One region of the Brucella pseudogrignonensis genome, then DNA from elsewhere that is predicted to be linked to it. Evidence: riboswitches for the same ligand, from Rfam matches in the RefSeq annotation. Region 1 holds a riboswitch; the other holds the start of a gene.

Region 1 (3,358 bases):
ATGGCTGCGATGTTGAAAATGCGCTCAGTCGCGGTGGGCTTGCCATAACGCTTAGCAGTGTTTGTCAGCGTAAAACCTTCTTCGGATGGACGTCCGGTCAGTCGCAAAGCCAGCAGCATTACCAGTGTAAGCGTGAGTTGTGCCAGTGTAAGCGCCACAGCCCGTGCCGGATCAAAATCGAAATGCAGGCTCTGGTAGATCGCGACTTCGAGCGTCGTTGCACGTGGCCCGCCACCGAGCGTCAGAACAGTTGTAAAGCTTGTCACGCAGAGCATGAAGATGAGGCCGATCATGCCCGGCAGATTGCGCCGGATGACTGGCCATTCGATCAGGCGGAAGCGTGCTTTGTTACCCATGCCAAGCTGAGCGGAAAGCTTCCAGTAATCAGCAGGGATCGATTCGTAGGCTGCCAGAATGAGCCGCACTGCCAGCGGCATGTTGAAAAATACATGCGCGATCAAAATGCCGGTGAGGCCATAAATGTCGGGCGAGACCGGATAGCCAGCTGATTGCGAAAGCTGCGCGATAAAGCCGTTGCGGCCATAAATGCTGGTGATGCCGAGCACCGTCACAAGTGCTGGCAATGCAAGCGGCAACGCAAAAAGGCGTAAAATCAGGCCGCGCCCGGGAAAGCTCGTTTCCGAATAAAGTGCGCGTGCCACAGGAATGGCAAACAGCACCGACAAAAGCGCTGATGCTGCCGCTTGCAGCACGGTAAAGCGCGCAACACGCAGCAGATAGGCGTCGAAATAAACGTCAGTGTTAAAGCCGCTGGCTTCAAACGCCAATGCTATCAAAGAGCCGCCGACCAGAACCGCTAAAAAGCCAAGCGCCAGCACGCCTGCGAGTTGCTTCATCGCAGGCGTATTTCTGGCAGAGTTTTTGGTCGGCGATTTTATCATTTGCTGGATGCAGCTAGCCATTCATCGACCCAGGCCTTGCGGTTTTTCGCAACGTCATCAGCCGGGATCAGCAGTGTTTTTTCAGGCTTTGGCAGTTTGTCGAAAGCCGCAGCAAGCGGTGCGGACGTTTTTCCTGCTGGATACATCCAGTTGGTTTCAGGGATTACGTCCTGAAAGCCGGGGCCAGTCATGAAAGCCAGAAACTTTTGCGCCAGCGGGTTCTTTGCGCCGGTTGTTGTCTGTGCTGCAAGCTCGATCTGAAGGTAATTACCTTCCGGGTAAGCTAGCGCCTTATAGCGCTCAGTGCCTTCCGCAATCATGTGATAGGCAGGCGAGGTCGTATAGGAAAGCACCATCGGCGCTTCGCCTTTGGTGAACAGGCCATAGGCTTCAGACCAACCCGGCGTGACCGTGAGAATGCGCTTTTGAAGCTTTTCCCATGCTTCATCAGCCTGATCGCCATAGACTGATTTCATCCAGAGCAGAATGCCAAGGCCCGGTGTCGATGTGCGTGGATCCTGAATGACGATCTTTTGCGACGAATCACCTTCGACCAGCTCTTTCAGGCTTTGCGGTGGGTTGGGCAGTTTTTCGGAATCATAAACGACAGCAAAATAACCATAGTCGTACGGCACGAAAATATCGTCCTTAAAGTCGCCCGGCACTTTGACATTGGTAAGATCAACATTGCTAGGCGCGAAATAGCCGGTAGCGCGTGCTTCCGTGGTCAGGTTGGTATCGAGGCCGAGAACGATGGCGGCTTTGGTATTGCCGCCTTCAAGCTTGAGGCGATTAAGAAGGGCAACACCATCCGCCGATGCGACCCATTCCAACTCACAATCGCATTCTTTTTCAAAGTTTTCCTTCACTTTGGGGCCGGGACCCCATTCGGATACAAAACTGTCATAGGTATAAATGGTGAGCTTTTCTTTCGCCTGCGCTGAAAAGGCAAAAGCCGCAGTCAATGAAAATGTAAGCAGAGATAAAAGCCGCATAACGGCATTCCTTTCTTTTGTTCGAAAAGATTGTGCGCCGTTATCAAAATCGGTCAGCATCTAATCCCTCCGCCGGTACAAACCGGATCAGGTTCAGCGGGTTAGCCGGAGTACGGCCTCTCAGCCATTCAAAGACTGAATGGCACCCCGTTAGAGCAGGATCGATAATAGTGGTTCGCGCGTCCGAGGGCAAGCGATGAAGATGCGGGCTTTCGGGGATAATTCTCGCGTGTTATGAGCGACTTATGAGTATATTTGTTATTCTTCTTGGCGGTGATCTTGTTGTCACAGAACGCCTCAAACGTCAGATAGCGGGTGCACGGGTATTGGCCGCGGATAGTGGTATGCGCCATGCGCAGGCGCTTGGTGTTGAGCCGGAGCTATGGCTGGGCGATTTTGATTCCACATCGGATGACTTGCTTGCGCAATATGCGCATGTACCGAAAAAAACGTTTCCAGCCGCCAAAGATATGACAGACGGAGAGTTGGCGCTGGAAGCAGCTTACGAACGTGGTGCTGAGCGCGTCATTCTTTGCGGTGCTTTTGGTGGTCCGCGTACCGATCACACGCTGCTGCATTTGACGATGGCGACGGCACAGGCAGCCAAAGGCCGTGATATTTTGCTCTCCAGCGGCGTTGAAGAAGCGTGGCCGCTGGTTGCGGGAAACTATGTTTACGATTTCCCTGATGGTACATCATTCAGTGTCGTGAATTTCTGTACCGTTGAAGGACTTTCAATCACAAATGCAGAGTGGCCGTTAGACAATGTGACCTTGCCTTTCGGTTCTTCATGGACGGTTTCTAACGTTGTGCGCGGAACCCTTTGTGTTTCCGCGCGTTCTGGTCTTGCGATACTTGTAGCAAACCTGATTGATCCATTATCTGTTCAGGCGTGCCGCTAACCTTAATAATTGAAACTGCTTGACGTTGTACGTCGAAACGTATTGTAAATATGTCAAGCGGGACGCCGAATTTGGGGACGCAACGTCGGTGTTAGTGTAACTCTAATAGGAGATTGTTTCATGAAATCACGTCTTTCCATGATCGCAATCGTCGGTGCGCTTGCGTTCTCAACAGCAGCATGCACGACGGGTGAACAGCGTACAGCCGGTTACGGCGTTGGCGGCGCAGCGCTTGGTGCGCTTGCAGGTGGCGCTATCGGCGGTAACGGTCGCGGCGCTTTGACTGGCGCTGCAATTGGTGCAGTTGGTGGTACGCTGCTTGGTGCAGCAACAACACGCAACAATGTTCAGTATTGCCGTTACCGCGATAATTACGGTCGCGTTTACGAAGCGCCTTGTAACTAAGACGCCTAAGCTATTTAAGTTTGAAAACAGGCCGGAGAAATCCGGCCTGTTTGTTTTTCCGGGCCATATCATTTGACAGAATGCGTTTTGTCCTCGACAAGCAGGTCACAAATTTCAACGGCAGTTTTCAAAGAGAACCATGGCACCTCCGCTT
Region 2 (3,358 bases), 690 kb from region 1:
GCGCTCGCTGCCTGTAATGAATTCGCCATTGAGCGCGGTAGCGACGACAGCCTCATCCAGTTCGATTTCTGTAAGCAGGGCCAAGAGATTGGTGCTCGTGGTCTCAAAGACCTCGCCGTTAAGAACAATGGTCATGCCAGTTCCTCTAAAAATTCAGGTTGTTGTTCGGCCTCGGTTGCTGCCGCAACCGCCATGCGCGCAACCGCAGGCGAGAGCAGAAAGCCGTGCCGGTAAAGCCCGTTGATATAGATGGTTTGGCCGCGTTTACGCACACGCGGCAGATTGTCGGGGAAGGCGGGGCGGGCATCGACGCCGGTTTCCAGAATTTCCGCCTCGCCAAATGCCGGATGCAGCGCGTAAGCAGCACTCAGCATTTCCAATGTCGAGCGAACGCTGATGCCGCCTCTTTCATCGCTTTCGATCATGGTTGCACCAATCATGTGGATGCCGTCGCCGCGCGGCACGATGTAGAGTGGAATGCGCGGATGCAGAAGGCGCACAGGGCGCGAAAGATTGATGTCGCGGGAGCGAACCACCAGCATTTCGCCCTTCACACCGCGCAGATCCTGCAACTGATCGCGTGCTGCAAGGCCGCGTGCATCGACGGTGATATCGGTATCGATATTTACGTCTTTCGCATCCTGCCCGAGATGAAAGACGACGCCTTTCATTTGCAGGTTTTCAGCAAGTTCGATCAGCGTCTTGCGCGGATCAAGGTGGCCTTCCTCGGCAAAGAAAAGCCCCTGCCGAAAACGGCCTGCAAGGTCCGGCTCCAGCGCATCAATGTGTTCGGAATCAATTGTTTCAAAGGCTTCCGTGCGACGGGCGAAGCGGCGCAATTCAGTCGCATCGCGTGTGTGTGAAATGACGAGCGTGCCCTTGCGGTTGACGGTTGAAACATGCCGTTCCCACCAGCCAATCGCCTCTTGTCCCAGCCTGACGACGGGTTCTTCCGCACTTTCGCCTTCGCACCATGGGGCCAGCATTCCGCCAGCAAACCACGAGCAACTGTCGGAGCCAATTGCCTTGCTTTGGGCGATCACGGTGACAGCATGGCCCTGATCATTGAATTCTGCGGCACAGGTAAGACCTGCAACACCCGCGCCGATGATGGTGACGCGCATTATGCAATCTTCCACAAGGCGTGGAAGTGATGCACGGGGCCGTGCCCGCTTCCGACCTGCAATGTGTTAGCGGAGCGGATGGCCGCTTGCAGATATGTGTGCGCTTCACGAAGGGCTTGTTCCAGCGAAAGGCCTTTGCCAAGTCCCGCCGCAATTGCGGATGAAAGCGTACAGCCGGTGCCATGGGTATTTTGCGTATCGATACGTGGCGCTGTCAGCGCAAGAGTTGGAAATTTATCGCTGATGAGGAGATCGGTACAGATGTTGCCATCGGCGTGTCCGCCTTTCATCAGCACGGCCTCAGCGCCAAGCTTGAGGAGTGCGCGCCCCTGTTCTTCAGCCTCGCCATCGGTGCACGCAACTGCACAATCGAGCAGGCAGGCTGCCTCTGGTCTATTCGGCGTCAGAAGGCTTGCAAGCGGAATCAGTTTGTCACGCAATGTCGAGATTGCGGCTTCGCTTAAAAGCCTGTCGCCAGATTTCGCCACCATCACCGGATCAAGAACCACCGGTCCCGAGAAATCGACGAGTCCTCTGGCGATTGCCTGAATGGTTTCCGGCACCGACACCATGCCGATTTTTACCGCTGCGACATTGAGATCGCTGAAGACGGTATCAATCTGTGCTGAAACGACTTCGGAAGGAATATCGTGGACTGCCGTGACCGCTAATGTGTTCTGCGCCGTGATCGCCGTAATGACGCTCGCACCATAGACGTTCAGTGCTGAAAAGGTTTTGAGGTCGGCCTGAATGCCAGCGCCACCGCCGCTGTCCGAGCCTGCAATCGTTACGCAAATCGGCACTGACGCAGCATGGCTGGCGGTTATGTTGGTTCGGGAGAGGCTTCGTCTTAAGTCCATCATGTCGTCTCTCATTCCGAACGGAAAATTGAGACGTCATGAACTTGTTTTTTGGGTTTTACCCCACGGAGGATAGATTCCTCCTTGTTCGCGACGCGCCAAACTCCGTTCCCTACGCAGGTATTACCCGGATCAGGTTCAATGGGTTAACGCGATCAGCGTCTCTCAGCCTTTTGTGTCGCAAGATAGGATGGAAAACCGCAATGCACTTTTCCTGACCTTGCTCCGAAGGCACCCCAACGAATTTTGTGCTTTAGGCATAGGCCGGAACGAAGAGCCGGTCAAGCGGTGCCGATTATTACAATTTGCGAATAAATTTATATTCTCCGCAAGTTTGTATATAATTTCTTTAAGGGGCATGCATTAATCCAGCTTGGAAAAGCTTCGTCCTGCTACAGACGAGTTATCTGATTCTTGGGGCATGGTCCTTTTTTTAAGGCATGAAATATTGGGTCAGGATCAGGCTGATGAGGGGACAATGATGAGGGATCGGAAAGCCGGTCAGGCTCATTCGGATGATGCGCGGGTGCGCACGTCCGATGCGGATTTTCGCATTCTGTTTACAACTCATCCCACACCGATGTGGGTGTACGATCCCGATACATTGCGTTTCATCGTCATGAACGAAGCAGCCCACGCGCTTTATGGCTATTCGGCTGATGAAGTGCAGGGTATGACGGTACTCGATATTCGTCCACAAACCGAGCGTGACCGTATGTCGATAGCGGTTCGCGACCGGAGTGATCTTGAGCGCCCTGAACGCTGGAAGCATCTGAAAGCCAATGATCAGACGATTGATGTTTTGACCTATGGCCGTGAGGTTGTGTTCGATGGCCGGATGGCCATATTGGCAATTGTGCGGGATATGACCGAGCTTGACGAGGCGAATCGTCAGGCCAGTCATGCGCAGACATTGCTCGATAGCCTCATCAACAATATGCCGCTTGGTGTCTTCGTCAAGGATATGCAGGACGGGGGGCGTTACCTGCTCTATAATCAGGCTGCATCAACCATCAGCGGCCACAAGATCGATCATGTTGTCGGTTCAGTGGATACGCAAATCTTTCCGGCTGAAGAAGCCAGGCTTCTGACCCAGCAAGACAGCATTGCAATGCGTCGCGGCAGCGTTTTGACAATCGAGCGCGATATTCGCTGCGCAGACGGAACACCGCGCATATTGCGGATCATCAAGCGTTCCATTCCACCGATAGAAGGCGATGAATCGCGCTATCTCATCGGGCTTGTTGAGGATATAACCGAGCGTCGTTTGATTGAGCAGCGCATGACGCATATTGCAATGCACGACAATCTCACGGACTTGCCGAACCGGGCTTACTTCTCTCAGCATATTGAAGCCGTGCTGAAAAAACGTGA

What was found. Region 1 has a riboswitch for thiamine pyrophosphate ahead of thiB (thiamine ABC transporter substrate binding subunit). Riboswitches for the same ligand answer to the same signal wherever they lie in the genome.
Region 2: linked by a shared signal. The riboswitch ahead of thiD (bifunctional hydroxymethylpyrimidine kinase/phosphomethylpyrimidine kinase) and the one ahead of thiB (thiamine ABC transporter substrate binding subunit) in region 1 are both predicted to bind thiamine pyrophosphate.

Annotation. Positions count from the first base shown of each region.
Region 1 covers NZ_JAVLAT010000001.1:930,293-933,650, reverse strand. Annotated here, with positions in the region: gene thiP (thiamine/thiamine pyrophosphate ABC transporter permease ThiP) at 1-923, opposite strand, end outside; gene thiB (thiamine ABC transporter substrate binding subunit) at 899-1,897, opposite strand; TPP riboswitch at 1,945-2,057, opposite strand; gene RI570_RS04590 (thiamine diphosphokinase) at 2,143-2,799, shown strand; gene RI570_RS04585 (glycine zipper domain-containing protein) at 2,920-3,204, shown strand; gene RI570_RS04580 (ABC-F family ATP-binding cassette domain-containing protein) at 3,344-3,358, shown strand, end outside.
Region 2 covers NZ_JAVLAT010000001.1:1,620,411-1,623,768, forward strand. Annotated here, with positions in the region: gene thiS (sulfur carrier protein ThiS) at 1-135, opposite strand, end outside; gene thiO (glycine oxidase ThiO) at 132-1,124, opposite strand; gene thiD (bifunctional hydroxymethylpyrimidine kinase/phosphomethylpyrimidine kinase) at 1,124-1,984, opposite strand; TPP riboswitch at 2,077-2,233, opposite strand; gene RI570_RS07835 (putative bifunctional diguanylate cyclase/phosphodiesterase) at 2,466-3,358, shown strand, end outside.